One region of the Sporosarcina sp. 6E9 genome, then DNA from elsewhere that is predicted to be linked to it. Evidence: a T-box and tRNA genes for the amino acid it is inferred to sense, from the RefSeq annotation. Region 1 holds a T-box; the other holds one or more tRNA genes.
The links. The T-box of region 1 lies ahead of trpS (tryptophan--tRNA ligase). A T-box ahead of a tRNA ligase gene usually reads a tRNA of that ligase, here a tRNA-Trp.

Region 1 (20,070 bases):
TCATCCTTTACTTCGGCAACCATATTGTTCCAAGGAAACTTTTGCATCGCTTCCAAGACTTCTTTCACAACGGAAAGGGAAAGTGTTTCATGAATTGTTTTCCAAGCACGGTTGTCGGGATGATGCACAAAAGCACCATTAAAATTGACAATAGGCGTAGTTAGTCCAAGCTGGCGATAATAAAACTCAGTCGCACGAAACGGTCTGCCTGTTGCAATCATTACATGATGACCTTCATTTTTAGCTTTTTGCAAAGTTTCAGCTGTCTTTTTTGTTATTATTTTATCATCTGTCAATAGAGTCCCATCGAGATCAAGAACGATTAAATGTGGCTTCAAAATAGACCCCCCCTTTATAAGTAAGTTTACCGTTAAGTCATTATGCAAGTCAAAGAAGCAAGCAGCTAAAACAACCTTTTTGTTTTTCTAGAAAAACTTTGGTACGCTGAAACTAAAAGAAAAAGGTTGTGTTTGTATGATTATGAATGAAGAAACTTGGGGAACAATCCCCTTATTACATATAGTAGAAAATGAAAATGAACAAAAAGAAGTCCCAGTCGTTGTCTTTTTCCATGGATTTACAAGTGCGAAAGAACATAATCTTCACTACGCCTATAATCTTGCAAAAAAGGGGATGCGTGTACTTTTGCCTGACGCTCATTTACACGGCGTTCGTGAAGAAAATTTGGATGAAGCGGAATTATCACTTCGATTTTGGGAAATTGTCATCACCTCCATAGAGGAACTAGGGATAGTTCGTAATGAGTTAACAAGCCGTAATTTATTATCTTCCGCGAAAATTGGCGTTGCCGGAACATCGATGGGTGGAATTACAACTTTAGGTGCGTTGAAAATGTACGAATGGATAGATGCGGCTGCTGTCATGATGGGTGCGGCTGGATTTGTAGAATTAGCAAAAGCTCAAATCAAACAATTTGAATCAGAAGGATTTAAATTGCCTGTGACCAAAAATGAACGAGAGAAATTGTTCACTGATTTAGCTGTATTTGATATTACAAAAAATCAGTCTGTATTGAATCAAAGACCGCTATTCTTCTGGCACGGAAAAAATGATCCAGTTGTTCCTTATAAACCGACATATAAGTTTTATCAAGCTGTAAAAGCTGACTATGCCGCTGTTCCTGACCGACTAAGTTTTGTGACTGATAAATATGCATCCCATGCGGTGACCAGGTCAGGCATGCTTGCTTCTGTAAATTGGCTTGCAAGTCATTTGAATGAATGACAGTTGGCTGTTATGATGAAGGTATCATCTGAATTGGAAGGGGTAAAACAATGAGTCAAGAAATGAAAGACAGTATGATGGGCGCAATTGAAAACGTTATTGACCCTGAGCTTGGGATAGATATAGTAAATCTAGGGCTTGTTTATGATGTTGAATTAGATGAAGATGGTACTGCAAAAGTTACGATGACACTTACATCAATGGGATGTCCAATGGGACCTCAAATTGTTGGAAATATTAAACAAGAACTTATGGAGCTTCCAGAAGTAAAAGATGTAGACGTTAATATTGTTTGGAATCCACCTTGGTCAAAAGACAATATGTCGCGTTATGCAAAAATGGCATTAGGCGTACGATAAGCTTTTTATAAATAACAGACTGTATGACTTATTATTAAGTTGTACAGTCTTTTTTTATGTTTAGGAAACTAAATAATACACGCTACGCCGTGGTTTGCGCTCGCTTTTATTTAAATCAATCTGCTTTACCTAGAGGTTAAATCATTATATAATTTAGTTAGTCAAAGATAGTCAAAGTCAGACGAGAGGAAAGGTGATTATGTATGAGAATGCAAGGACAGCAAGAAGACGAACGGACACCACTTGAACAATTTGGTCGCAACCTTGTAGAAGAAGTGAAAAATGGAAAGATGGATCCTGTCATTGGGCGCGATGAAGAAATTCGTAATACAATTCGTATTTTATCACGGAAAACAAAAAACAATCCGGTCTTGATTGGAGAACCAGGGGTAGGGAAGACGGCAATCGTTGAAGGACTCGCCCAACGAATTGTAAAAGGTGATGTTCCAGAGGGATTAAAGGGACGCGAAATTTTCGAACTTGATATGAGTGCACTTATCGCAGGCGCAAAATACCGGGGTGAATTCGAGGAACGGTTAAAAAGTGTTTTAAAACAAGTAAAAGATAGCGAAGGACAAATTATCCTTTTCATCGATGAAATCCATACAATCGTTGGCGCTGGGAAGTCGGACGGGGCAATGGATGCCGGCAATATGTTAAAGCCTATGTTGGCTCGCGGCGAACTTTATTGTATTGGCGCAACGACACTAGATGAATATCGAATGTATATCGAAAAAGATCCAGCATTGGAGCGTCGTTTTCAGCAAGTCATGGTTCGCGAACCTTCTGTTGAAGATACAGTCTCAATCTTAAGAGGATTAAAAGAAATGTATGAATTGCACCACGGCGTGCGTATCCATGACCGGGCCATTGTAGCAGCAGCCGCTTTGTCGAATCGCTATATTACAGAAAGGTTTTTACCTGACAAAGCCATTGATTTAATCGATGAAGCAAGTGCGATGATTCGAACAGAAATCGATTCGATGCCGCAAGAACTTGACGCCGTTACTCGGAGAATGATGCAACTCGAAATTGAAGAGCAAGCCTTGCAGAAAGAGAAAGATCCAGCGAGTCAAACAAGACTTCAACTTTTACGCGAAGAGTTGCAAGAGCTGAAGGATTCTTCTGCTGATATGCGCGCCCAGTGGGAATCGGAAAAAGAAACTTTAAGTAAAATTCAAGAAAAACGAGAACAGCTTGATCAATTCAGACGAGAGTTAGAAGATGCAGAAAATCGCTATGATTTGAATAAAGCCGCAGAACTTCGCCACGGAAAAATTCCTGCAATGGAGGCTGAACTTAAAACATTTGAAGCGCCATTACTTGATGGTAAAGAAAATCGACTTTTACGTGAGGAAGTAACTGAGGAAGAAATCGCGACAATTGTTGCCAGATGGACAGGCATTCCGGTAACTAAATTGGTTGAAGGTGAAAGGGAAAAGCTCCTACGTTTACGTGAAACGCTACAAGAGCGCGTTATTGGGCAAGACGATGCCGTTCAACTTGTAACTGAAGCTGTATGGCGAGCACGTGCAGGCATTCAAGATCCCAATAAACCCATTGGCTCATTCCTGTTTCTTGGCCCAACGGGGGTAGGGAAGACGGAGCTCGCGAAAACGTTAGCCGCGACATTATTTGATTCGGAAGATCATTTCATTCGCATTGATATGTCTGAATATATGGAGAAACATAGTGTTTCTCGACTTGTCGGCGCACCCCCTGGATATATTGGTTATGAAGAAGGCGGACAATTAACGGAAGCTGTTCGACGCAATCCTTATTCAGTTGTGCTATTAGATGAAATTGAAAAAGCGCATCCAGATGTGGCTAATATACTTCTACAAGTGCTTGATGATGGCCGCATTACAGACAGCCAAGGAAGGCTAGTCAATTTCACAAATACGGTTATCATAATGACTTCAAATATTGGCTCATCCTATTTGTTACATGGATTAGCGGATACTGAAAACCATGCCGCTGAAGATCTTGTCATGGCTGAGTTAAGAAATCATTTCAAGCCAGAGCTATTGAACCGAATGGATGACATTATTATTTTTCATTCATTAACTGGTAATGCATTTAAGCGAATTGCAGGGAAAATGATTGAAGACCTCGTAATGAGACTTGACGAGCAAGAAGTGACGATGAAATACGAAGAAGCGGTTTTGGATTGGATTGTCGAAGAAGGGACAGATGCGGATTTCGGCGCACGCCCATTGAAACGATTTATCCAAAGGCATGTCGAGACTGTCGTCGCGCGTGAATTAATCAAAGGCGACATTGGCCCGAACGGAGAATTTCTACTTACGATGGCCGACGGTGAACTCGTTGTAAAAAAACAATAGAACTAAAAAGCAGCTATGGCGTATTTCTCCATAGCTGCTTTTTTAAAATCAATTATCCGAAATAGGTCCTTCTGGCATTGATTCACCAACAAGAATGACTAAAACTCCTACAACTGCTGCTATAATTATACCCGCTTCAAAATTGAATGGAACGTTTGCAATCGCTCCAACAACATAATTAAGCAACGTAACTAAAGCGAATGCCCATACAAAAGTTAAAATGAATCTCAATTTAGCTCACCTCTACATTACTATTTCCTCAAACAATCATACCATAGGCTTGACAGTTGGGAAACAATTATTCAATTAATATAAAGTTTATTTTGGCGAATTGGTGTCGGCCTGTTGTAAAAATCATTCGAATCTCTTATGATTAATACCAGGTACTAATATTAGATGATAAAGAACGGAGGATATTTTTATGAATGCAGGTTTATTAGGAGTAGGAAAATACGTTCCGTCACATATATTAACAAACGCGGATCTTGAAAAACGAATGGATACATCCGATGAATGGATTCGTACTATGACAGGTATTGAGGAAAGAAGAATTGCTGCCGATGATATGGATACATCACATATGGCATACAACGCGGCGGTCAATGCGATAGAAAATTCCGGGGTAAGCCCAGATGACATCGGGTTAATACTTGTCGCCACAGTTACACCGGATCGTCCTTTTCCATCCGTTTCGACGATGCTACAAGAACAGTTAGGCGCTAAAAACGCAGCTGCAATGGATATTTCCGCGGCATGCGCGGGCTTTATGTATGGTTTGGTGACTGCGAAACAGTTTGTTGAATCAAGCACATACGATTACGTGCTCGTCGTTGGTGTTGAGAAATTATCCAAAATAACGGATTGGGATGATCGGAATACAGCTGTCCTATTTGGCGACGGTGCAGGCGCAGCGGTTGTTGGAAAAGTAAGTGAAGGTCGCGGAATTTTATCTTTCGAACTAGGTGCAGATGGGTCGGGCGGTAAACATCTTTATCAAGATGAAAAGCTGATTATGAACGGCCGTGAAGTATTTAAATTTGCAGTACGTCAAATGGGGCAGTCTGCATTGAATGTAATCGAGAAGGCTGGCTTGGGTAAAGACGATGTTGATTATTTAATCCCACATCAGGCTAATATTAGAATCATGGAAGCCTCACGTGAACGACTCGGCTTACCAATTGAGAAAATGTCGAAAACGATTCAGAAATACGGAAATACATCTGCTGCATCAATTCCGATTTCACTTGTCGATGATCTTGAAGAGGGTAAAGTTAAAGACGATGATGTTATCGTCTTCGTTGGTTTCGGTGGAGGATTAACTTGGGGCGCAATTTGTATGCGTTGGGGTAAATAATCGTTCTGAATGCTAATATTAAGAACTGCATTTATACTGAATAATAAGCTATATATTTCGTAAAGGAGAGTTTTAAAACATGACTAAAAGACGTGTAGTTATTACGGGAATTGGCGCTATCTCACCGGTAGGGAATACAGCTGAAGAATCTTGGGAAGCTGTTATTAATGGTAAATCAGGTGTTGGACCGCTGACTAGACTAGACAGTGATCAGTTCCCCGTTAAAGTAGCCGCAGAAGTAAAAGATTTTAATATTGAAGACTATATTGAGCGTAAAGAAGCGCGGAAAATGGACCGTTTCACTCACTACGCGCTTGCAGCATCGATTATGGCAATGAAAGACGCTGGTTTAGAAGAGCTTGATGAAGAACTTAAACTTCGTACAGGCGTATGGATTGGATCAGGAATCGGCGGCATGGAGACACATGAACAGCAGTTTTTAACATTCCAAGAAAGAGGCTATCGCCGTGTAAGTCCTTTCTTTGTACCAATGATGATTCCGGATATGGCTTCTGGTCAGGTTTCGATTCATTTTGGCGCGAAAGGGATTAACTCTTGTACAGTAACTGCTTGTGCATCTGGAACGAATTCGATTGGCGATGCATTCGAGGTGATTCGACGTGGGGATGCAGACGTTATGATTTCAGGTGGTGCTGAAGCGCCAATTACAACGATGTCTGTCGCTGGATTTTGTGCAAACAAAGCACTGTCCTTAAATCCCGATCCAACTCAAGCATCTCGTCCTTTCGATGCCGAACGTGACGGCTTCGTAATCGGTGAAGGTGCGGGAATCGTTATCCTTGAAGAATACGAACATGCAGTCAAGCGTGGAGCGAAAATTTACGCGGAACTTATCGGATACGGCTCAACTGGGGATGCGCATCATATTACAGCTCCAGCTCCAGAAGGCGAAGGTGCGGCACGTGCGATGAGGCAGGCAATAGAAGAAGGAGAGATTTCTCCAGATAAAATCGACTATATTAATGCGCACGGTACAAGTACACCTTATAACGACCAGTTTGAGACGATGGCGGCGAAAACCGTTTTCGGTGACCATGCCTACAAACTTGCGATAAGCTCTACGAAATCGATGACAGGACATCTTCTAGGAGCAGCTGGCGGTCTTGAAGCAATCTTTACAGTCAAAGCACTTCAAGAAGGCATTCTACCACCAACAATGAACTATGTGAATGCTGATCCAGAATGTGACCTGGATGTCGTACCAAACGAAGCACGAAAAGCTAATATCGAATACGCGATGAGCAACTCACTTGGTTTCGGCGGACATAACGCGACACTAATTTTCAAGAAAATATAAAATACAAAAAACGAGTTATTCGATATCGAATAACTCGTTTTTTTATGTTCATTGAATCGTATCCAACAGTCTATATGCTTCTTCTGTGGTAGTTACTGCTAGTAGCTCATTTCTAAAAGTGTCATCCATTAATTTCCGCGAAAGCATTTGTAAGATTTTCAAATGTGCATCGCCGGCACTTTTTTCGGGTACAGCAATCATAAATATTATTTTGGCGTCTGTACCATCAATACTGTTCCAATCAACGCCGGCCTGTTGAAGTCCGAAAACGACGGCAGGACGTTTAACGGCATTGGATTTACCATGCGGAATTGCGATATTTGCACCAATACCTGTCGAACTTTGCGCTTCACGGTTAAAGATGGCTTCTCTGAAAGTCTCTTTTGTATCAAGTACACCGTTAGCATCTAACTTGTTTATTAATTCGTCAATGATGTCATCACGCGTTGTTCCTTGTAAGTTCACATCGATTAAATGTTCATTTGTAATATCTGTTAATTTACGAATCTCACCTTCAGTAGTCGTAGCTTCTGGTGTCACTTCAACATTCTCTTGTGTGTGTGTATCGCCAGCTACTGCAACCGCTGGCTCGAAAGAAACATCTTTCTTTAAAAAGTTTACCATGAATGCCGTTACGAATACCCCGACTGCCGCAGCGATGAAAAACATAACTACATTGTCAACGGCACCAAGAACAGCAACGATTGGTCCGCCGTGAGCAACCTTATTACCAACTTGTCCGATCATCGCAATAACTGCCCCGACCATAGAACCAACCATAATACTTGGAATAACCCGAAGTGGATCTTGTGCGGCAAAGGGAATAGCACCTTCGGTAATCCCGAACAAGCCCATTGTAAACGAGGCTTTTCCTGCTTCTTGTTCCGCTTCACGGTATTTCTTTTTGTTTAAAAATGTTGCAACACCCATGCCGATTGGCGGAATACAAATCGCTACAGCAATGGGTCCCATAATGCCATAATTACCTTCGACAATCATAGCTGCACCGAAGAGGAAGGCAACCTTGTTAAATGGGCCGCCCATATCAAATGAAATCATTGCACCAAGTATAAGTGCAAGTAAAATGGAGCTTGTTCCTTGCATTCCGGCGAGCCAAGTCGTTAACGCCTCAAAAATTCCCGCAACAGGTGCACCGATAATGTAAATGAAAGCTAGTCCAACTATGAGTGAAGCAAAAACCGGGATAATAATAATGGGCATTATGGGTTGTAGCGCCCTTGGAACTTTAATGTTTTTTATAAAGAGCGCAACATAACCCGCCAAGAAACCAGCGATAATTCCGCCGATAAATCCTGCGCCAGCCTCACTACCGTAAAAACTCCCATTGGCAGCGATAAATCCACCGATAAGACCGGGCGCTAGTCCTGGTCTGTCCGCAATACTAACAGCGATAAATCCGGCTAAAATTGGAATCATAAAGGTGAATGCAGTGCCACCTAGGCTTTCAACTGTTTTCCAAACCGAATCTTCAGGGATCACAATCCCGCCAGGCGTTTGCTCTCCACCTAAAGTTAACGCAATCGCAATAAGTAAACCGCCGACAACTATAAACGGTATCATATAGGAAACGCCGTTCATTAAGTGACGATAGATTGGATTTTGCTTGGAACCGTGATCTTCTTGAGAACTTGAAGTTGCGCGTTTACCGGGTTTGTAAACAGGCACTTCACCTGATTTAAATTGGTTGATCAATTCTTTTGGGCGGCGAATTCCATCTTGCACCCCTGTAATGATCACTTTTTTTCCAGCAAATCGTTCTTTATCGATTGTTCTATCAGCAGCAATAATAATTCCGTCTGCTTCTTCAATGTCGCAATCTGTAAGTGCATTTTCAACGCCTGTCGATCCTTGTGTTTCTACTTTTATATCGATGCCAAGCTCTTTACCGGCTTTTTCCAAGTTCTCGGCTGCCATAAACGTATGGGCAATTCCGACTGGACAAGCAGTTACAGCTAGTATTTTCATTTGAACGTCCTCCTTATAGTTACTATGGTTCAACTCTGTCCATATTATATACCCGAATAAGGAAGTAAATAGCTATACTTTTACCGAAACTTCCGGTAAAACACCGTTATTGTGTCAAACTTTTTATAAAAGCGGACGTATTTTTTTGTTGGATTAATTCTTTTACGAGTTCGTCTTGTTCACTTAAAAATGATAATTCATTAAAAAGGCTTTTGGTTACTTTGGTTTCTTCATCAACAACAGCCAGTAAAAATACAAGGGAAACTTTATCTACTCCCCATTCAATTGGCTGTTTCAAAATAGCTACAGCAATACCTGAGTGTAGAATGCCAGATGGATTGCCATGTGGTATCGCAATCGAGGATCCAATTGAAGTCGCTGACGTTCTTTCTCTTAAAACAGCCGTGTGTATGAATTCTTCTTGGACATAACCTCGCTTATATAAGGCGGTAGCTAGCATTTCCACGACTTCATACCGATGTTCTAGATCAATCTGTAAGAAGATAGAGTTTTCATCAATAAAATGAAGCAAAGTAGCATACGCATGTTGTTCGACACTTGCCGGCCCGTCCATGTTAATAAAAGTTTGTAAACGGTCCTGGTCATCTAAATTAAATAAAGGTGAAATAACAATATGCCGAATTGGCATGTCTGGTAACTCAATTGTAGAGATAATAAGGTCCAAGTCATCCGACAAGTAGTTATGTAAATCAGCTTTGCTGATACACTGTACAATTCTTAAATCAGGTAGTTGGCGCTCAACTTTTGATCTTAATAAATTAGACATGCCAATTCCAAGGTGACAAACAATAATTGCGCGTTTTCTCTGTAAAGTTATTTGTTTTTGACGTTCCACCGATGCTTGGAAATGAAGGACAATGTAAGCTACTTCATCTTCAAGTAATATCACCTGGAATAATTCATCAGATTTTTTCAGTGCTAAAATGACCATGCTGAACATATAGGGATACTTATTTTTAATTTCCGTTAGTAATGGGTTTTTAATAGGTAGTTGGTAAGAAAGTCGATTTAGCACTGGTTGTAAGTGAATCATAAGCCCTTGGAATAATGTATGATCACTTGTAAAATCAGTTTTTGTTAACTGCGACATCTCGGTTATTAGTTCAGTGACTAATGTTACGAGAAATGGATTGTTTGTTTCGCCCTCTGTTAGTTTTTTTCCGCTTATTAAGTGCCAGGCTAAGTAAGTTACTTCACTTTCAGGAATTCGGAGCGTGAAAAAAGATTCGATTTCCTTCACCAATTGCTGTGCTTGTTTATATTCCACCCGATTCGTAATGTTTGAATCTTGTCCAGGTAGTGAAATCGGGCTTTTTTGTTTAATTCGCTTAATCGCAATGATTATATGGATGACTAACCTATCAAAAGTTTCATCCGTAAAAACAAACCCGCGCTTTTTAATTATGGATGTTACAAAATTTACTTCATGCTCAGGAAATAGCCGAATAATGGATTGCTGTTCGTGACTATAGGTGGTAACAAGCTGGGCAATTGCGCTACGCCTTTTTGCTTCTTCAGCAATAAGAAACACCCCGACATTCTGTTTTGCTTCTAAAGTAATTTCAAACGGACGAAGCCACCCGGCAATTAATTCTAAATCTTTTTTTATGCTTGTTCTATTTGTAAAGTGCTGTTCAGAAAAGTGTTGCAGTGTCAAGGGATTGACAGCTGTTAAAAGCTCAAAAGTCATGTCAAATATTCGTTCATCAGTTGGTTTCTCACGATTTTTCTGTAATATTGTTAACAATCGGAGTCGGTCTTCTTTTTTCCCAAGTAAAAAAACACCGTAACCTGGTTTTCGGTTGAGTTGAATATTGGAATGTTTGTTAAAAAGATCCGCTGCATATTTCAAGTCATTACGAATTGTTTTTTCTGAGCAGTTTAGTTTCTGTGCCAAGTCATCTACTAGAAGATAGCGCTCTTGGCTAGTTAACAATATATTTATTAATTCAAATTGACGTACATTCATTCATTTCGCCTCTTTAGTTGAAAAATAATCTCCAGTTGTTCTACTTACGAGTATCGTTATTATACCAATGAATACATGACAACTGTATAATTTGGAACAGCATTAGAAAATCCATCGCACATTTCTTTTGAAGAGTAGTTCAAAGTGTGATAAAGATGTAAATGGTGAAAGGATGATTATTTATGAAACAACCATTATTTTTAGAACCGGTATTTCAAGAACGAATATGGGGAGGCTCTGCTTTGAAAGAGCAATTCGGTTACGACACCCCATCAGATAAGACTGGCGAGTGTTGGGCAATTTCTGCACACCCAAACGGGCCATCCATTGTGAAGAATGGTGAATTTGCAGGTCAAACGTTAATTGAACTTTGGGATGAACAACCGGCGTTATTCGGAAGTCATCAGACAGAAGTATTTCCGCTGTTAACAAAAATTTTGGATGCGAATACGAATTTATCTGTTCAAGTTCATCCAGACGATGCGTACGCCAACTTACATGAAAATGGCGAGCTTGGAAAGACCGAGTGCTGGTATATTATCGATTGTGAAGCGGACGCGGAAATCATTTTTGGGCATAATGCCAAGACTAAAGCAGAATTTACTGAGCTGATTAAAAAAGGTGAATGGAATTCTTTACTGCGAAATGTGAAAATTAAACCAGGTGATTTTTTCTACGTGCCAAGCGGAACGATTCATGCGTTGGGTCAAGGAACAGTCGTACTAGAAACACAGCAAAGTTCTGATACAACTTATCGTTTGTATGATTACGACCGAGTTGATCAAGAGGGGCAATTACGTGAATTACATATCGATAAATCGATTGCTGTTTCTACAATTCCCCATAACGACGCTGTAACAACTCCAGAGCAAAGCACTATTTTAGGCGCAAAGATTACAAAGTTTGTTGAAGCAGAGTATTTCACTGTGTATAAATGGGATATCGACGGAACAGCAAATTTCAACTTTAGCCCATTTCTATTGGCAAGTGTCATTGACGGAACGGGCGCCTTAACGATAGGCAATGAATCATACCCGCTTAAAAAGGGTGATCATTTTATCATTCCAGCAAATGCCGGTGATTTTCAGATTGAAGGCAAAGCAACGCTAATTGTTTCGCATATTTAATACGAAAAAGGCAACTCCGCAAATTCCGGAAGTTGCCTTATTTTTATCATTGTCCCTGTACTCGTCTAAAGTGGTGTTACTTGTTCATATAGTGATAGAAAACGTAAAGGGCGATGCGTTATTACACGTGTATTTTTATTTCTCATTAGTTATGGACTACTTGTCGTCAGCATTTCGCATGTCATACTTTATTTTAATTATAGATCGCTTGGTTATGAATGGAGCCAAGTTTTTTATTTTATTTTTCGGACAGCCGATTTTGCATTGTTGGTAATTTCAGCAATTACGCTCACAATTACCGTTGCCTACCGAGGCCCATCGCGTTCTCCATTTTTTTCAGAGTAGCCGATGCAATCGCATTGGCTCTTTCTGCTCCGTCATCTAAAATGCTGTCGAGCTTTGGAGATTCAAGTAAATCATAATACTTTTCTTGGATTGGCGTTAAATGATTGACGACGACTTCTGCTACGCCTGCTTTGAAATCACCATATCTAAGTCCATCATATTTTGAAACGACGTCATCGATTGATAAACCACTTAGGGCAGATTCAATCGTCAATAGATTGGCGACTCCCGGTTTATTTTCTTCATCGAATCGAACGATTCCTTCTGAATCAGTCACTGCACTTTTAATCTTTTTCTCGATTTGTTTAGGCGTGTCGAGTAAGGAAATGGTCGCTCTGTTATTTGGATCGGATTTACTCATTTTCTTCAACGGATCTTGAAGCGATTTTATGCGAGCACCATGTTTTGGAATGCGAATTTCCGGTACTTTTAATGTTTCTCCATAGCGATTATTAAAACGCTCGGCAAGATCACGTGTTAGTTCCAAATGCTGAGTTTGATCATCGCCGACAGGCACAATATCTGTATTATAAAGAAGGATATCGGCAGCCATGAGTGGCGGATACGTGAGTAGTGCAGAAGAAACTCCTTCCTGCCCGTCTGACTTATCTTTAAACTGGGTCATTCGCTCAAGTTCACCAATATAGGATAAGCATTGCATTATCCATCCCGCTTGTGCATGGGCAGGGACTTCTGACTGAATAAATAAGATGGCTTTTTCTGGATCGATGCCGCTCGCGATATAAAGAGCCGCCAGTGAACGAATCGTTTTACTTAATTCTTTAGGATCTTGTTGCACAGTGATTGCATGTTGGTCGACGATGCAAAACAAACAATCATATTCATATTGCAACTCTGTGAATTGGCGGAACGCCCCAATATAATTCCCGATTGTAACTGTTCCTGTAGGTTGTACGCCTGAAAAAATTGTTTTCATTTAAATTCCTCCTCATAATAAAAAGACATCAGGGAAGAATGCAATTCCATTCTTCCTAAGTGAAGAATGTAGTTTCATTCTTCCTTATCATCCCAAATTAAAGGGACGACTGATGTCTTTTTCAACCGCGGTACCACCCAAATTGCCCTAAGGCCTCTCAAAGCTCCTTAACGCGGAGATACGTGACTGACTAGTAAAAAGGTCAATAAATAATTGAACTTTTATTCGTCCGCCAAGCTCAGGAGCCCATTTCACCTCGTGCAGTTATCTGTTTTCACCACCACAGACTCTCTGGGAAGCTAACCCGAGGTTACTTTTTCCTTCAATGCCGATCATTTTCAAGTTATACTCATTATATTCTAAATATGAGCAGAAAGCAAGACTATGCTTATGGCCTAGCCTGCACTTGACCCTTGTCAGAGCTGTACGGGCACCATGTGATTTTGTTCTTTAACACTTTCATTTATGTCGACTTCTTGCTAAACTAGGAGGATAAGATAGGATGGTGTCGAAATCGAAATGAAGATATTGAAATGGGCGCTCGTATTAGTACTTGCTGCGGGAATTGCGATTCCGTCAGGTGTACATGCCGCGGGAAAAAGCAAAGTAGAAAACTTTTCAGAAATGACATATGGTTTCGAAAGCTATGATGAACAACTTGTTGCATCTTCCACATTGTTTCGGTATGACTCAGGGCTAACATTTGACTATCCTGATGCAATTCGAGGCGTATATGTAACCGGACATTCAGCTGGTGGGGCAAGATTTGAAACTTTGGTTAATTTAATGGAGACAACGGATTTAAATGCGATGGTTATCGATATCAAAGATGATTATGGCAACATTACATATGTTCCTGAGGATGACTCGCCGTTGAAAGGCTTGGACATCGGAAAGCCTTATATTAAAAATCCGCGTGCCATGTTAGAAGAAATGGAAGAGAAGCAAATTTATCCAATCGGACGAATTGTCGTTTTTAAAGACAGTGTATTGGCAGAAAAGCGACCTGAGTTATCATTTGTCGATAATGGTGAGGTTTGGAAAAATGGTCGAAAAGAAGCTTTTGTGAATCCCTTTATGAAAGAAGTTTGGGATCATAATATTGAAATTGCGATTGAAGCAGCGAAAATGGGATTCCAAGAAATTCAATTTGATTATGTCCGTTTTCCCGAGGGTTTTGAAAAACGCCATGAATCACTAGCATATGATTTCGAGGATTATAAAGACTCTGAACTTGACCCTGTTCAACGACGTGTAGAGGCAGTAACTGATTTCGTTGCCTATGCTCGCGAAAGGTTGAAACCTTATGGCGTTAAAGTTTCTGTCGATATATTTGGTTATGCTGCAACGCTTGCAGAAGCTCCTGGAATTGGTCAAAACTTCTCGAAAATATCCGAAAATGTGGATGTCATTTCATCGATGATTTACCCAAGTCACTGGACATCATACTTTGGCGTTTCAAAACCGGATACAGAACCGTATAAAATTGTCTCTGAGTATTCAAAAGTAGAGAATAAAGTTCTTGACGCACTTGAAAACAGGCCGATTTCTAGGCCGTGGATTCAAGACTTTAGCGCACCATGGCTCGGCGCAGGAAACTATTTGAATTACGGAAAAAAAGAAGTGGAAGCGCAAATTAAAGCTTTGAAAGACAATGGTATTGATGAGTACTTGCTCTGGAATGCAGGAAACCGATATACATCGGGCGTCAACTATAAACAATAAGTGAAAAAAAGGAAGCACATCGCTGTGTTTCCTTTTTTGTTTCTGCAATACCATTCCGTATAAAAGCCCTATACTAATTGAAGTTTCATTTTATGGAACCTTTTAAGGGTTCATACGTATTAATAGTAGGACAAACTGTATTTTCAATGAATTGAAGCTAAATGAGAAAATGAAATTATGAAAAACACATGTTTATTTTTCCGAGTCGTGGGTATACCATTATATAAGAGTTGAAAGTCAGCGACAAGTCATGAAAAACCTCATTATATTGCGGAATTGTGACAAGTTGTTTATAAAAAGCAAGTAATTTTGAAAAAGTGTTTTATTCATTAATAAAGTTGTGTATAATAATAGATAGGAGTTTAGTTTAAAATAATTCTAATTTAGTTTCATTTTAAATAAGTGCAAATAGAACGAGCCGATTTGAAAGGAAGGGTTTGCGTATGATGGTCACATTATTCACTTCGCCAAGCTGTACGTCATGCAGAAAAGCAAAAGCATGGTTGGAGGAACATGAAATTCCGTATACAGAACGAAACATCTTTTCAGAGCCTTTGAATATTGATGAGATAAAAGAAATTCTTCGAATGACAGAAGATGGTACCGATGAAATTATCTCAACAAGATCAAAAATCTATCAAAAACTTAATGTCGATGTGGAAAGTCTTCCATTACAACGACTCTACGAATTGATTCAAGAGCATCCGGGTCTGTTAAGACGACCAATCATTCTTGATGAAAAAAGGCTTCAAGTAGGATATAATGAAGATGAAATCCGTCGTTTCCTACCAAGAAAAGTTAGGGCCTATCAGCTGCTTGAAGCGCGGCGCATGGTCAACTAAGTGAAAGTTATTAAAAGCTGATAGGGGGACATTGAAAAATGCCGTTCACCTATCAGCTTTTGTCTTTCCCTTGCTTTCCCGACGGGTGTTAATTACAATGGCTTTTACTATCAAAATGTATTGATCTGTGGTTAAACCCTTACAAATCTTGCCGCATGGTCATATAATGAATATAAGCATTGTAGGATTATTTCATTCTTTGACAGGGGAATATTTACAAAACCTATTTTATAGGGAGGGGGAGATAAAGATGGAAATAGAACGGATAAATGAAAATACTGTTAAATTTTTTCTTTCATATATGGATATCGAGGAACGTGGGTTTACCCGTGAAGAGGTATGGTATAACCGGGAAAAGAGTGAAGAGCTTTTCTGGGATATGATGGATGAGATTAATGATGAAGCAGAATTCGAGGCGGAAGGCCCGTTATGGATTCAAGTTCATGCGAAGAAAAATGGCATAGAAGTGACGGTTACACGTGCGAATACGGCCGATGGTCAACTTGGTGAATCCCCGTTTGGTTCAGATGCTGAACATGATGTCTTTCATGATATCGGTGGGGGAAGCTTTCAGTCTATGGAAGACATATTAAGTGCTACGGAAAATAACGTGGAATGGATGGAAAACACGTTTGAATTTAATGAGTTCGAAAATGTTATTCAACTTGCCAGTCGGATGCGCCACTATGAAGCGAAGACATCACTCTACTCTTATAACAACAAATACTATCTACATGTTGTATTTGATTCGGAACAGATGGATGATAAAGAAAAAACAAATATGTTTAGTGTACTATCTGAATTCGGAGTTCCTACTAAGACAACAATCCATCTTCTTGAAGAATATGGCCATATAATTGTTGAATCTGATGTTTTTACGCAAATAACAAAGTACTTTTGATCAAAGAAAATAAATTGCCGCAGCAACTTATAAAAGGTTGTTGCTTTTTTTTGTTCTCATTTGCAAATTAGCATATAGTTTCGTAATATTATGAAAAGGAGCGTGGTTTTTATATTGACTGCAAAAACTGAAGATGGAACAATTATTACCCTTTCAACCAAAATGCGAAGAGAACAATTAAGAGAATGGCGAAACTCGAATTTGTTTTATTGTCCTGGATGCAATGATACTGTGCATTTAAAAGTGGGCGACATAGTAATCCCGCATTTTGCTCATAAAAAAGACAAGTCCTGTTCAGCATCGTTCTCAGAAGGCGAATCGAAAGAACACCTTCAAGGTAAACATGATCTATTCACCTTTTTTGAAAGAATTGGCGTGGAAGTTAAATTAGAACCCTATTTCAATGATTTAGCACAGCGACCTGATCTTCTCGTAACAAACAACACTGGACAAATTCCAATTGAGTTTCAATGTAGCGCTATACCAATCAAACATATTAAGTCAAGAACAGCCGGATATAAAAAAGCGGGTATGGCTCCGATTTGGATCTTACACACGCCTAGAAAAATAATGGCACTCCCCCAAGGTGTCGGTATATTTCAGCTTTCTGAATTTGAAAAAAGTTTTTTAACTGAAACCTTTCCCAAAGGTATTAATTTCCTCACGTATAACCCTCAGTTTGAACGTTTCCATTATTTCAGTAGCCTTCTTCATATAGCAGGTAGACGATATATTGGTTTACACCGAACACTCCCTATCAAGAAACAAATCTTTCCATTCGCTCAACCAAAAAATCCAAATGAAGATGAACTTCAAAACTATGCTACGCTTTTTTTGGCTATGCGTAAAAAGTTTCTGCGAAATCGAATCTTGCATAATCGAAAAGGTGTGAATGATCCATTTCTTCGTAATTGTTATGAACTTAGAATACTACCATCCGAACTTCCGTTATGGATTGGAATTCCCGTCACCCATATAAATCCATTTCGAGAACATCCTTGCGAATGGCAATTAGCATTCGTTCATTTTTTGCATAGTGAGAAATTGACTGTTCATACTATATGTGATGATTTCATATGTAGCTTTGTTAAAAATTTTCAAGGTCCAATAGATACCCAGTTAATCGCATGTATGAACTATCGTGATTTTTTACTGTCGTTGAATATGGAGTCGTTGGATAACATTGCGAACTTTGAAGAAAGGCAATTTATAGAACTACTTTCGCACAAATTCCTTGCAAAGTGAAATGAATATTGAGAAAATGAAAGTTGTTCGTTACTCGAAGTAACGACTAAAGGGGGAAGAAATATGTCGAATGACCAAAAGAATAAAGTATTAACTCGAGACGAAGTAAATGTTGAAGAAACTTGGCGATTAGAAGATATTTTTGCTTCTGACAGTGCCTGGGAACAAGAATATAAAGAAGTTGATGCATTATCTAATAAAGCGGAGTCGTTTAAAGGAAAGCTTGAAGACGGAGCGGATGCTTTATTTGATGCGCTCAAGTACCGTGATGAACTTTCGGAAAAACTACGTCGTTTATATGTGTATTCCCATTTGAAATCAGACCAAGACACGACAAATAGTTTCTATCAAGCAATGGATGGTCGTATCAAAACGCTTTTCGTAAAAGTATCCACTGCACTTTCTTATTTCTTGCCGGAACTCTTATCAATTGATGAAGAAAAACTCAATGCTTGGGTTGAAGAGCATGAGGGGCTTCGTTTGTATAAGCAGGAATTTGAAGAAGTCAATAAGCAACGTCCACATGTATTGCCAGCAGAACAAGAAGCACTTCTGGCACAACTCTCAGAAGTTACAGGTCAATCTTCAGAGACATTCAGCATGTTAAACAATGCGGATCTAAAATTTCCTAAAGTGAAAAATGAAGACGGCGAAGAAGTTGAATTATCGCATGGCCGTTATATCGGATTCTTAGAAAGTGGCGATCCACGCGTTCGTGAAGAAGCATTTAAAGCGATGTATTCGACCTACGATAAGTATTCAAATACTTTTGCCTCAACACTTTCAGGAAATATTAAACGAGATAATGTGAACGCGCGTATCCGGAATTATGCCAATGCCCGAGAAGCCGCCATGTCAAATAATCACATACCAGAGCAAGTATACGATAATCTTGTAAAAACGATTAATGATAATGTTCATTTATTACAAAGGTATGTAGCACTACGTAAAAAAGTTTTCGAACTAGATGAGCTTCATATGTGGGATTTGTTTGCGCCGCTAGTTAAAGACGTAGACATTAAATATTCGTATGAAGAAGCCGCCCAGACAATGATGGAGAGCTTTCACCCATTAGGTGAGGAATATACGTCCATTGTCAAAGAGGGCCTTGACAATCGATGGGTAGACGTTCGAGAAAACGTTGGAAAACGTTCGGGTGCTTATTCATCAGGAGCCTATGGAACAAACCCATATATTTTAATGAACTGGCAAGATAATGTTAGTAACTTATTTACACTCGCTCATGAGTTTGGCCATAGTGTACACAGTTATTATTCACGTAAACATCAACCATTTATCTACAGTGGTTATTCAATATTTGTCGCTGAAGTTGCATCAACAGTGAACGAAGCGATTTTAAACGATCATTTATTGAAAACGACTGAAGATGAACAACAACGAATTTATTTGTTAAATAATTGGTTGGATGGTTTCCGGGGAACTGTTTTCCGTCAAACAATGTTTGCAGAATTTGAACATTTAATTCACGAATTGGATCAACAAGGTGTCGCGTTAACTGCTGAAAAGCTTACAGAAGAATATTACTTATTGAATAAAAAGTACTTTGGTGATGATTTAGTTGTCGATGAGGAAATCGGCGTAGAGTGGGCTAGAATTCCACATTTCTATTATAATTATTATGTTTATCAATACGCAACGGGTTATAGTGCAGCTGTTTCATTAAGCAATCAAATCTTAACGGAAGGCGAGCCTGCTGTCGAACGATATATTAACAACTTCTTGAAAGCAGGGTCATCTGACTATCCAATCGAAGTGCTTAAAAAGGCTGGAGTCGATATGACGAGTTCAGCGCCAATTGAAGAAGCATGCCGCGTCTTCGAAGAGAAGTTAAACGAACTCGAATCACTTTTATTAAAATAAGAAAAAACGAGAAGAAATCCATTCATTTATTGAAATGGATTTCTTCTCATTTTTGTTGATCTTAAACATCATTTGTGACAATCTTGTTAAATCGATTGTGAAATGTTGATGTATCTATTATTTCATGATAAAGTAAGGATGTGAAATAAATCACATATCAAACATACACCCCTTTTGTTTGAACGTGAACATTTCTCCCATTCCCTTTTATAAAAGAGCATCCACTCCCCCCCAGGTGTTGGATGCTCTTTTCGTTTTGCAGATTAACAAATCAAAAAAGAGCTGACCGATTTAAAACGGTCAGCTCTTTTTGATTAATAACATTTTTGTCGCCATAATGTTGTTTCGTTAAACGCTATACGTTGCACATGTTGTTGTAAAAGTCGCTTTTTTAGTTCGCGTTCTGCAGACTTTTCGGTAATGTCGTAAATACTGGCGATTTCCTTTGTCGTAAGTGTATCAAATCGACT
Region 2 (11,685 bases), on a different contig from region 1:
GTTTGATTGACCCTGATTTGTGAACAATAACGTACTTTTTATCCAGTTTTGAGCGAATAAAGTTAAAAACTTTGAAAAAACGCTTGAAATATTTAGTAGGTTTGATATAATAAGTCTTGTCGTGTTAAATAAGTCTAGTGGCGATAGCGAAGAGGTCACACCCGTTCCCATACCGAACACGGAAGTTAAGCTCTTCAGCGCCGATGGTAGTTGGGGGCTTCCCCCTGCAAGAGTAGGACGTTGCTAGGCTGCTGTTTTGCAATATAATACTAAATGCATAACACACTAATGATTAGTATTATTCCGCAGTAGCTCAGTGGTAGAGCAATCGGCTGTTAACCGATCGGTCGTAGGTTCGAATCCTACCTGCGGAGCCAATTGGAGAGCTGTCCGAGTGGCCGAAGGAGCACGATTGGAAATCGTGTAGGCGGTTTGCGCTGTCTCAAGGGTTCAAATCCCTTGCTCTCCGCCAGTTTATATTTCATACATAAGGCTCCAATTCCCAAACATTATCATCTAGGCCCCTTGGTCAAGCGGTTAAGACACCGCCCTTTCACGGCGGTATCACGGGTTCGAATCCCGTAGGGGTCATTAAAGTAATTTTAACGGAGGATTAGCTCAGCTGGGAGAGCACCTGCCTTACAAGCAGGGGGTCGGCGGTTCGAGCCCGTCATCCTCCACCATAAACTTTAAACACATTCAACATTATTTACAAAGTAGATGCTATATTATTGTCGCGAGGTGGAGCAAATCGCATAACAAAGAATGCGATTAACACCGACAGCGCAGCGTAAGGTGTCAAACATACTCAATGCGTATATTTACAAAGTAGTTCCTATATTATTGTCGCGGGGTGGAGCAGTGGTAGCTCGTCGGGCTCATAATCCGAAGGTCACAGGTTCAAATCCTGTCCCCGCAACCAAAATGGTCCCGTGGTGTAGCGGTTAACATGCCTGCCTGTCACGCAGGAGATCGCGGGTTCGATTCCCGTCGGGACCGCCATTTATATATTTAATAAGCAACACATATTTTGCATGGCTCAGTAGCTCAGTCGGTAGAGCAAAGGACTGAAAATCCTTGTGTCGGCGGTTCGATTCCGTCCTGAGCCACCATTATTTCAGTAAAAACATTTATATTGGTGGGGTAGCGAAGTGGCTAAACGCGGCGGACTGTAAATCCGCTCCCTCAGGGTTCGGCGGTTCGAATCCGTCCCCCACCACCATTTTTACCGAATCATTAGTAAAAGTTATTAACTTAGGGGTATAGTTTAATGGTAGAATCAAGGTCTCCAAAACCTTTGGTGTGGGTTCGAATCCTACTACCCCTGTTGTCTTTAAAAAATATTAGTATGGCGGCTGTGGCGAAGTGGTTAACGCATCGGATTGTGATTCCGACATTCGGGGGTTCAATTCCCCTCAGCCGCCCCATTTAAATAGTAACTACCATTATGGCGGTTGTGGCGAAGTGGTTAACGCATCGGATTGTGATTCCGACACTCGGGGGTTCAATTCCCCTCAACCGCCCTTTTTGTTTTTGGGGTATAGCCAAGCGGTAAGGCAACGGACTTTGACTCCGTTATTCGTTGGTTCGAATCCAGCTACCCCAGTTTTTTTGCGGAAGTAGTTCAGCGGTAGAATACGACCTTGCCAAGGTCGGGGTCGCGGGTTCGAATCCCGTCTTCCGCTCCAATTATACAATGGCGGCATAGCCAAGCGGTAAGGCACGGGTCTGCAACACCCTTACCACCGGTTCGATTCCGGTTGCCGCCTCCAATTTGATTTTATTCGTTTATTATATATCTTTTCTTCGCCCGAGTGGTGGAATGGCAGACACGTCGCACTCAAAATGCGATGCCGCGAGGCGTGCCGGTTCAAGTCCGGCCTCGGGTATATCCTGGTATTTTTCGATTATGTTAAGTATGACCTAAAGCATCTACAAACGTTGTTAAAACAACATTTGTAGATGCTTTTTGTTTTGGTTGAATATTAGGGAGTACGATGTGCTTGTAAAGTATTCACACAAGTTCTGCCCAAATATTAAAGGTCGAAGTCATTTTGAGAAACTATGGATCATCTAATATATAGTTTTTTTATAAAAAGAGAGGGTAAGGTATACCTAGAAGGAGATATAGATGGGTTTTTACAAAACACATAAGAAGGAAATCACTACACTCCAGCCGATTTTACAAATACTGGGAAAGATTAAACTTGAATATGCCGTACAAGAGCCACAGTGGGCGCATGTCATTCTGGATATTAGGCCAAGTAGATTTTCTACTGGGCTACTTAAATACAATTCTTCACACTTTGAAATCGAAGTGGATTTGATTAAAAGCGTAATCTTAATGAAGACCGAAGAAAGTGATACCGAGATAAAGCTTGCGAATGGAAAGTCGATTAGCTAATACTATCAAGAAATTATCGATAATGCGACTGCTGCAGGACTTACGCTATCTATTCATACAAAACCTCAGGAGGTGGAGACGAAAACGCAGTTTGAAGAAGATGTTGAGCATCACCACTATAACGAAGATGTTGCCAGACAGATTCTCAAATGGTTCCAGTTTGCTTGGGATATCGAGCAGCATTTTATTGCACCGTTTAGACAAAGAAAGGTATATCCAGGTCTTTTCTGGGGGACTTTTGACGTTTCATGCATCATTATTTATAATGAATTGGAATCTTTTCCGGATGACTGTAGAGTAATTGAACGGGCTGCTTTTGATGAGCATATGATAGAGTTTGGTTTCTGGCTTGGCGATGACCAGTTTGAACATCCGACTTTCTTTACACTCCCATATCCGCCGGGAAGTTACTTCAGTCCCAAACTGGCTGAATATTTTTTTGAAATTAAAGATGGCATCAATCAAGCTAAAGCTGACGAAGTCATTCGCTTCATGCAGAAAGTCTTTTGATTATTTGAAGTGGTAAAATACCGCTCACAGCTTCGTGGAATTGAAAATGGAGAAAAATAAAAAAGGTCTTACATAAAAAAATGTTAGCTTTCACAAAATGTATTATGATAATAGTCAGTTATATACTAGTTTCAAGGATGAAAATCGATATTATTTAGAAAATGATGAGAAACAATTAACTGCCGAAATTACTTTTACTCAGCCTAATAATGATCTCTTTATTATTCATCATACGAGAGCACGTGAAGGAAATAAAAAGATAATATCTTTATGTCCTTTTGCCAAATTAGAATTTGAAAAGAAAAAAGAATATGCTGATGTGTGGAAGTGTTAATTAAGTAAATTCGTATATTTTCTATTACATAATTGATGAAAGCATATAGATAAAATAGAGTCTGATTCTTTATTTAGGTAAGGATCAGACTTTATTAATATTCACTTGGAGCTACATCCTAGATATGAGGGAAGTAGGTTTATTTATCATTTATCTTCAATTGGGGAAAGTTAAAGATGGGTACCTTAATATAGTATTCATCAATTGGTCATCATATAGCTACATAACAGAATATAAAGGCTTAAGATAACGCTTCGAAATAGAAAGTAAACTGAAGTGTTGACAAATGAAATGAATCTATGTTATATTTACCTTGAATTCGAGATGTATTGATTCAAGATAACTTAAAGGTAGAAAAGAAACAGTTAATCATAAAATGAGTCTAAAAGAATTAAGTTTTGATAAAAAAATTTTAAGCTAATGTAACTTGAATTCGAGGTATATTTATTTACATTAAATATTAGGAGGAATTATAATGAATCACTTAAAAGGAATACACCACGTAACAGCTATAACAAGTAGTGCAGAAAAGAATTATGAATTTTTCACATATGTATTAGGAATGCGCCTCGTCAAGAAAACAGTCAATCAGGACGATATCCAAACATATCACTTATTCTTCGCGGATGACAAAGGCTCTGCTGGTACGGATATGACTTTCTTTGATTTCCCTGGTATTCCAAAAGGAACACATGGAACGAATGAGATTTATAAAACTGCTTTCCGTGTGCCAACAGATGCTGCACTTGATTACTGGATAAAGCGTTTTGATAAGTACGAAGTGAAACATAATGGGATTGAAGAAGTTTTCGGAAAGAAAACTATTTCATTTGTTGACTTTGATGATCAACAATATATGTTGATTTCTGATGAATTTAACAAAGGAATTGAGTCAGGTACACCTTGGCAGAATGGTCCAGTACCTTTGGAGTTTGCCATTACAGGTTTAGGACCTATTCATATTCGTATTGGAGATTTCGACAATTTTAAAGTGGTATTGGAAGAAGTCATGTTAATGCGTGAAATCGCAAGTGAAGGATCGTTCCATTTATTTGAAGTCGGTGAAGGTGGAAATGGTGCTCAAGTAATTGTAGAAGATAATGTGAGCATGCCACCTGGCAGACAAGGATATGGTACAGTGCATCACGCAGCTTTCCGCGTAGAAGATACAAAAGTATTATATGAATGGATTGAACATATGGAAGCAGCTGGTTTCGGTACTTCAGGATATGTTGATCGGTTCTTCTTCGAATCTTTATATGCACGGGTCGCACCTGGTATCCTTTTTGAATGGGCAACAGATGGTCCAGGCTTTATGGGAGACGAACCTTATGAAACAGTAGGGGAAATCTTATCACTGCCGCCATTCCTTGAAGGGAAACGTGAACAAATCGAGGCAGCAGTGAGACCGATTGACACAGTGCGTAGCACACTTGAAATTGAAAAAGAGTATTTGTAAGAAACTAAACTGATAAAATTTGAGCAATATAGGGGCTGAATCTATTGATTTCGATTGATCCAATAAAAAATAGTGAGCGAGATAATTATAAACTTCTCATCGGTTCTATAATTCCAAGACCTATTGCCTTTGTGACTACCCAATCTAAGGAAGGTATTGTCAACGGGGCACCATTTAGCTATTTCAACATTGTTTCATCAAACCCGCCAATGGTTTCTCTAGCTATTCAAAGACCTACTGGCGAACTAAAAGATACTGCTCGAAACATTTATGATAATGATCAATTTGTTGTGCATATTGTGGATGATGAGAATGTAGCGAAAATCAACAAAACGGCTGCTTCATTACCTGCAACAGAAAGTGAAGTTGAATTGGCTGATTTAACACTCGTACAAAGTGAAGATATTTCTGTTCCAGGCGTGAAGGAAGCAAAGGTTCGCATGGAATGTAAACTTGTACAAGCAATTCCTCTTGGTGGAGATGGACCTGGTAGTGATTTATTTATAGGGGAAGTAACTCGCTTTCACATTGATGAAGAAATTTATGAAAACGGACGAATTGATCCGAGAGGTTTAAATGCGATTAGTCGTTTAGCTGGCTCTAGTTATGCAGCAATTGGTGATATATTTTCAATTGATAGACCAAAGTAACCATGGTTAATAATCAAAAAAGACACAACTTCGGTTGTGTCTTTTTGATTTTACAGTTAGGATTGGTATTTTTCCTTACTCGGTTAATTATTCTTTTATTACAATCGTTGGGTGATCTTCTTGTAAAACATAGGACTGAACATCGCCACCACTAATTTCTGTAAACATATTGCCGGCAGCAGTTGTTAATTCGAGTGCTTCAGCCTCATTCATGGATGGACGTAGGAAGAATGCGTGCAGGGAATTGGTCGTTTCTTCTGTCACCGCAGTGCGAGCAGAATCGACATAAGGGCTTCCAAAGGGACCTTCGTCGTCTGATAGGATTAGCATTTTCTCTAAAGAATTAAAACGGCCATTCAATCCGTCATACCCACTTTCTTTAGTTCCAACGGTGAGCGTGACGTTTCCTTTGATTTTATCTACATCATAAATTCCGACTGGAATTTGATATTGTAATGAAAAGAAATTATTTAAATCCACAGCGGAGTGAAACGGGCTCAAATAGTTCTGCTTCGCAATGCGCCGCATAAGGGCTTCAGTTGAATGGCGATGGCGACTTGGATTTGCGCCGAATAATTTCCAGACTTCGCGCCATTCCTTAATGCCGAGAAAATCGGTCACTGGTTTGTCGTCAAGGTCGAAAAAAAGAAGTTCTTGAAATAATTGTAAGCGACCTTTTAGCATTTGAGGAGATTCTGCAACGGTAACTTTGGTATAATGGTTAAGGCCCAATTTAAAGGTAGGTACGATTTCCAAAACTGCAGGATCTAAATTTAACTTCAATGTCATCACCCTTTATTTAATATATGTTAATTTTACCATAGAGGAGGTGTTTTCAAATGAATACACTCGAATTACAACAAGAAGTCATAAATTATGCCCATTCAATCGGTATCGATAAAATTGGTTTTACGACAGCCGCCCCGTTCCGTGAATTGAAAAATCGTTTGGTTCGTCAACAGGAACTCGGTTATCAATCGGGCTTTGAGGAAAAGGATTTGGATAAGCGGACGGAACCCGCGCTTCTCCTTGACCAAGCGGAGAGCATCATTTCGATTGCCATCGCTTATCCATCCCGGATGGAAAACTCGCCTAGAGGGAAAAAGGGGGAACGCCGTGGCATTTTTTGTCGTGCTTCATGGGGAACAGATTACCATATTGTTCTGCGCGAGCGGTTAAAGCTACTGGAGGCGTTTATCCTTCAACATGCGCCTTCTGCAAGACTCCGTTCAATGGTGGATACGGGTGAACTAGCTGATAGGGCAGTAGCTGAACGTGCGGGCATCGGTTGGTCTGCAAAAAATTGTTCGATTATAACACCTGAGTTTGGTTCTTATGTTTATCTTGGGGAAATGATTACGAATATCCCGTTCGCACCGGATCAGCCGATGGAGGATGAGTGTGGGGATTGTACGCTTTGTTTAGATGCTTGTCCGACAGGAGCGCTCATACAAGGCGGGCAACTTGATGCACAGCGTTGTATTGCTTTTCTTACACAAACGAAAACGCCTATACCGGAAGAGTTCCGTGATAAAATCGGAAATCGTGTGTATGGCTGTGACACTTGCCAAACTGTTTGTCCTAAGAATCGAAAAAAACACAACTTGCATCAACGCGCTTTTCATCCTGATCCAGAACTAGCAAAACCACTTTTACAACCAATCCTTCGTTTATCAAATCGTCAGTTTAAAGAACGATTTGGACATGTTTCAGGCTCTTGGCGCGGTAAAAATCCAATTCAACGAAATGCAATCATTGGATTGGCACACTTTAAAGAAGAGTCATCAGTGCCTGAGCTTATTGAGATGTTGTTAAATGATCAACGACCGATGATGCGGGGGACGATTGCCTGGGCGTTAGGGGAAATTGGAACAGAGAAGAGTTATGAGGGCATTTGCCAAGCACTTGAAACTGAAGAAGATCCATCAGTAATTGCTGAGTTGCAAAAAGCGATTGATAATAGAAAGATTAAAAATCCACAGAGTTAAGGAAGTGCTGAAATGGCAATACATGTCGCATTATTTGAACCAGCAATCCCGGCAAATACGGGAAACATTGCAAGAACTTGCGCCGGAACCGGAGTTAAGCTTCATCTTATTAAACCACTTGGGTTTTCAACAGAAGATAAAATGTTGAAAAGAGCGGGGCTAGACTACTGGAGTCATGTTGATGTATCTTACCATGATGGAATTTATGAGATGTTTGATCAGTATCCAGAGGCACAATTTTACTTCATTACGAAGTTTGGAAAAAAGCCGTATACATCCTTTGATTACTCAGATACTTCAACGGATATATTCTTTGTGTTTGGCAAAGAAACGACGGGTCTACCTGATGAAATTATTAAAGAGAATGAGGAGCGCTGTCTTCGCATTCCAATGAATGATCATATTCGCGCACTAAATTTATCGAACACTGCAGCTATTTTAGTTTATGAAGCATTGCGTCAACAATCATTTCCAAATTTACATTAAAAAAATGGGACCGCCAATTTGGCGAGTCCCATTTGTTCATGTAGGCTGATGACCTTTTTTAGACTTTTGTTTCGTACCAGGCTTGTCCTCGTATCCGCCAGTAAGGATTGCAGATAGGAATGCAAAGCATACACCTAAAACAAGAATTAGATTCATTTGTTCGCCTAACCATGTAAAGAAAGTTTCCATTGAATGTACCTCCTGTTAAGTCAGTTTATTCTTCTTTAAGTATACCCTATATTAATGAAAATTCAAATCCCCAGTAAGTTATTAATGTGGCAAAAATAGTAACTGATACAAAAAGAGTACCGCAAAAATGTATAACAGGACTGGAACTTCTCTCCATTTACCTTTCACCACTTTTAGTAATGGATAAGAAATAAATCCGAGTGCAATCCCAGTGGCGATGCTCGATGTGAGCGGCATTGTTAAAATAATGAGAAACGCGGGAAATGCTTCGTCAAACGAATCCCAGTCAATTTCTTTCACAACGCCTATCATCAAGCTACCGACAATAATTAATGCAGGCGCGGTAATTGCTGATACGCCAGATAAAGTACTAACCAAAGGTCCGAAAAATGCTGCGACCATAAATAAAATCCCGACCGTTAATGTCGTCAACCCAGTTCGGCCACCTACAGCTACACCCGATGAGGATTCTATGTAAGCAGTTGTAGGACTAGTTCCGAACATAGCGCCAACAGATGATGCAACAGAGTCAGCGAGCAGGGCGTGGCGTGCACGCGGTAATGTGTTCCCTCTCATAAGTCCAGCTTGCTTGGCCACGCCAATCATTGTTCCAGTTGTATCAAACAGGGTAACAATTAAGAATGCGAACACGACACCGTATAGTCCGTGAGAGATGACATCGTTTAATGCAGTAGCGGGATTCCAAACAAGAATGCCTTGGGGCAATGATGGTACTTGCCACAAGCTGCTTTTGAACGCTAGTTGACCCGTAAAGACTGCTAAAACTCCTGTCAGAATCATACCAATAAAGATTGACCCATAAACATTCAATGTCATGAGGACGACAGTGACCAGAAGTCCAAACAATGCCAACAATACTGGGGGAGAAGTGAGGTCTCCTAATTGAACGAGGTTTGATTCGTGACTAGTGACAATCCCCGAAAGTTTTAAGCCAATAAAAGCAATGAATAGTCCAATACCAGCAGTGATTCCGTGCTTTAAGTTTTCAGGTATGGATTTAATCAGTTTTTCCCTGAAAGGTGTCAATGATAAAATAACGAATAAAATCCCGGCGATAAAAACCGCGGAGAATGCAGTCATGTAATCTAACTTTCCATCTGAAGCCAAGACAACAGAAGTGAAATAAGCATTCAAACCCATTCCAGGCGCAATCGCGATTGGGTAATTGGCGAACAGTGCCATCCAGAGTGTACCGACTGCCGACGCAATAATTGTCGCGAGAAACACTTGGTCGAAGGGGACGCCTGCATCAGCGAGTATTATCGGGTTAACTATGATTATATATGCCATGGTTAGAAAAGTTGTCATACCGGCAAGGATTTCAGTTTTTGCAGTTGTTTGTTGATCTTTTAAATGAAACATAATAATTCTCCTTTCAAAACACGAACGATTTTAAGTCCGTTATCAATAGTATTCGTTTTTTATCGTAATTTCAAGTGAAAATGTAATTCATAGTCAAAAAGATTTCTCGCTTGTATAATAAGGGCGTGTAAATAAAGGGGAGGGATATTTAGTGAGTATATATAAGGAAACGAAATTACTCGCAAATGGGATCGAAATGCCGCGAATGGGACTTGGTGTTTATAAGATGCAAAATCCCGAAGAAACGGTTGAAGCAATTCAGCATGCGCTGAAAACAGGGTACCGTGCAGTTGATACGGCAGCAGTTTATGGAAATGAAAAAGAAACTGGAGAAGCGATTCGCCATTCGGGTATTCCAAGAGAAGATTTATTCATAACCTCTAAAGTTTGGAATACAGATCAAGGATACGATGAAACATTGCGTGCATTTGAAGCTTCACTTGAAAGGTTGGAACTCGATTATTTGGATTTGTATTTAACGCATTGGCCAGTCAAAGAAAGCTATGTCGAGACGTATAAAGCGATTGAACGGTTATATGATGAAAAACTAATCCGTTCAACGGGTGTTTCGAATCATCATATCCACCATCTGGAAAAAGTTTTTGCAAAAGCGAATATTCGTCCGATGGTCAATCAAGTTGAAGTTCATCCAAGATTGTCACAAGAACCTTTACGACAATTTTGTGCTGAAAATAATATTGCGGTTACTTCTTGGTCGCCATTGGCAAGAGGCGGGGAATTGCTAGCTAATGGGTTGCTCAAGAGCATAGGAAGTAAATATGGAAAAACGTCTGCCCAAGTAATTATTCGTTGGCATTTACAAAATGATTTAATCGTTATACCTAAATCGGTCACACCGAAGCGGATTGATGAAAATATCAATGTTGCTGATTTTGTATTAACTGAAGAAGAGATGGAAAAAATTAATACACTAAACTTAAATGAGCGTGTTGGATCAAACCCGGAAGACTTTTAAAAATGAAAAATGCCTGGGAGAAAAAATTCTCCAGGCATTTTTTTATTGTTCAATCGTTACTTTTTCCATTGTAAATGGATGAATGAAAGATAATCCAGTAGCAGTTAGTCGGAACTCGCCGTCGGTTGTTCGACTACCGTCGTATAGCGTGTCTCCAACTACGGGATGTCCGAGATGGGCAAGATGAACACGAATTTGATGTGTGCGCCCAGTTTCAAGCTCTGCTTCCACGATTGTTGAATCTGGTTTACGCTCAATTACACGAAAATGTGTTACTGCTGATTGACCAGAAAGCGAAACAATACGTTTTGCAGGATGATGACGATCCCGTCCGATTGGAAGTTTAATGGTTCCTTTTGGTCTTTTTAGCTGACCGTCTACTTCCGCCTGATATTTTCGAACGATATCATTGCGTTCAATCATTCGATCAAAAAGAGCCTTTGCAATCGGATGCTTCGCGATGAGGAGTACCCCGGAAGTTCCTTTATCGAGGCGATGGATATGCTCTGCGTAATCTCCGCCCTGATTGGAAATGTACGCCATTACGAAGTTCATCAAAGTACCGCTTTGCCCCGGACCATCTGGGTGAGTCGTAATTCCAGCGGGTTTATTAACCGCAAGAATATGTTCATCTTCAAACAGGATCTGTAGTCCCTTTTCTTCTGGTAAGTAAGTTGAACGCGCATCGGGAACGGTGAAAGTCAATTCAGTACCTAAGGGAAGAGGCGTTCGCCAATCGATTGGTTCGCCATCAGTTCCAGTTACACTTTTAGCCATACGCATATGGTGCACTGTCTTTTTTCCGGCTTGCCATTGTTCACGTAGAAGATATTCAATCGTTGAACTTTCTTCAGTCGTTGTATATTTAAATGAACTCATTAAATTTCATCCTTCCAAAATAACTCACTCTGTTTCGTATTCAGTGAAAAATGCACGAATATTTTCTGCTGGTTGTCCTCCGACCATTCTTCCAACTTCTTTTCCATCTTTGAAGTGGATAAGCGTAGGTGTTGATTTGATGCCGTAAGATGAAGCTTGTGGACTGAATTCAAGTAAGTTGTACTGGTAAACAGTGACATCCATTTCTTTTGCGATTGGCATAAGAACAGGCGTCATTTCCATGCAGTACGGACATGTAGGACTGAAAAAGTAGGCTGTTACAGGTTCACCCGATTTAACTTTCTTGGCCAATTCATCAGGCAAGATAATATTATTATAGTTTTCGTTGCCAATTAGGTTAATGGTCGATGGATCTAATTTGTCCGTGCCGTATGGGTTATCTTTCAGTTTTGTTTCATTCGATTTG

Region 2: it encodes a tRNA-Trp, which carries the amino acid that the T-box ahead of trpS (tryptophan--tRNA ligase) is inferred to sense. The anticodon was not compared.

Annotation. Positions count from the first base shown of each region.
Region 1 covers NZ_JAGEMN010000001.1:1,650,687-1,670,756, reverse strand. Annotated here, with positions in the region: gene J4G36_RS08630 (Cof-type HAD-IIB family hydrolase) at 1-338, opposite strand, end outside; gene J4G36_RS08625 (prolyl oligopeptidase family serine peptidase) at 481-1,245, shown strand; gene J4G36_RS08620 (metal-sulfur cluster assembly factor) at 1,296-1,604, shown strand; gene J4G36_RS08615 (ATP-dependent Clp protease ATP-binding subunit) at 1,814-3,949, shown strand; gene J4G36_RS08610 (DUF2929 family protein) at 3,998-4,180, opposite strand; gene J4G36_RS08605 (beta-ketoacyl-ACP synthase III) at 4,371-5,303, shown strand; gene fabF (beta-ketoacyl-ACP synthase II) at 5,383-6,621, shown strand; gene J4G36_RS08595 (PTS fructose transporter subunit IIABC) at 6,670-8,607, opposite strand; gene J4G36_RS08590 (BglG family transcription antiterminator) at 8,714-10,597, opposite strand; gene manA (mannose-6-phosphate isomerase, class I) at 10,780-11,724, shown strand; gene J4G36_RS18935 (YuzI family membrane protein) at 11,845-12,069, shown strand; gene trpS (tryptophan--tRNA ligase) at 12,020-13,006, opposite strand; T-box leader at 13,105-13,341, opposite strand; gene J4G36_RS08575 (putative glycoside hydrolase) at 13,526-14,731, shown strand; gene spxA (transcriptional regulator SpxA) at 15,178-15,573, shown strand; gene mecA (adaptor protein MecA) at 15,824-16,474, shown strand; gene J4G36_RS08560 (competence protein CoiA) at 16,589-17,719, shown strand; gene pepF (oligoendopeptidase F) at 17,783-19,600, shown strand; gene J4G36_RS08550 (DsbA family protein) at 19,915-20,070, opposite strand, start outside.
Region 2 covers NZ_JAGEMN010000004.1:185,612-197,296, reverse strand. Annotated here, with positions in the region: rRNA gene rrf (5S ribosomal RNA) at 134-249, shown strand; tRNA gene J4G36_RS15500 (tRNA-Asn) at 303-377, shown strand; tRNA gene J4G36_RS15495 (tRNA-Ser) at 381-472, shown strand; tRNA gene J4G36_RS15490 (tRNA-Glu) at 520-591, shown strand; tRNA gene J4G36_RS15485 (tRNA-Val) at 608-683, shown strand; tRNA gene J4G36_RS15480 (tRNA-Met) at 848-922, shown strand; tRNA gene J4G36_RS15475 (tRNA-Asp) at 927-1,002, shown strand; tRNA gene J4G36_RS15470 (tRNA-Phe) at 1,037-1,112, shown strand; tRNA gene J4G36_RS15465 (tRNA-Tyr) at 1,138-1,222, shown strand; tRNA gene J4G36_RS15460 (tRNA-Trp) at 1,257-1,327, shown strand; tRNA gene J4G36_RS15455 (tRNA-His) at 1,352-1,427, shown strand; tRNA gene J4G36_RS15450 (tRNA-His) at 1,451-1,523, shown strand; tRNA gene J4G36_RS15445 (tRNA-Gln) at 1,535-1,606, shown strand; tRNA gene J4G36_RS15440 (tRNA-Gly) at 1,614-1,688, shown strand; tRNA gene J4G36_RS15435 (tRNA-Cys) at 1,699-1,772, shown strand; tRNA gene J4G36_RS15430 (tRNA-Leu) at 1,809-1,889, shown strand; partial or broken gene J4G36_RS18580 (DUF5996 family protein) at 2,132-2,914, shown strand; gene J4G36_RS15415 (GNAT family N-acetyltransferase) at 3,012-3,248, shown strand; gene J4G36_RS15410 (ring-cleaving dioxygenase) at 3,724-4,707, shown strand; gene J4G36_RS15405 (flavin reductase family protein) at 4,752-5,357, shown strand; gene J4G36_RS15400 (B3/B4 domain-containing protein) at 5,445-6,140, opposite strand; gene queG (tRNA epoxyqueuosine(34) reductase QueG) at 6,197-7,345, shown strand; gene trmL (tRNA (uridine(34)/cytosine(34)/5-carboxymethylaminomethyluridine(34)-2'-O)-methyltransferase TrmL) at 7,358-7,831, shown strand; gene J4G36_RS15385 (hypothetical protein) at 7,868-8,020, opposite strand; gene J4G36_RS15380 (NCS2 family permease) at 8,102-9,403, opposite strand; gene J4G36_RS15375 (aldo/keto reductase) at 9,600-10,379, shown strand; gene J4G36_RS15370 (RluA family pseudouridine synthase) at 10,422-11,258, opposite strand; gene J4G36_RS15365 (thioredoxin family protein) at 11,283-11,685, opposite strand, start outside.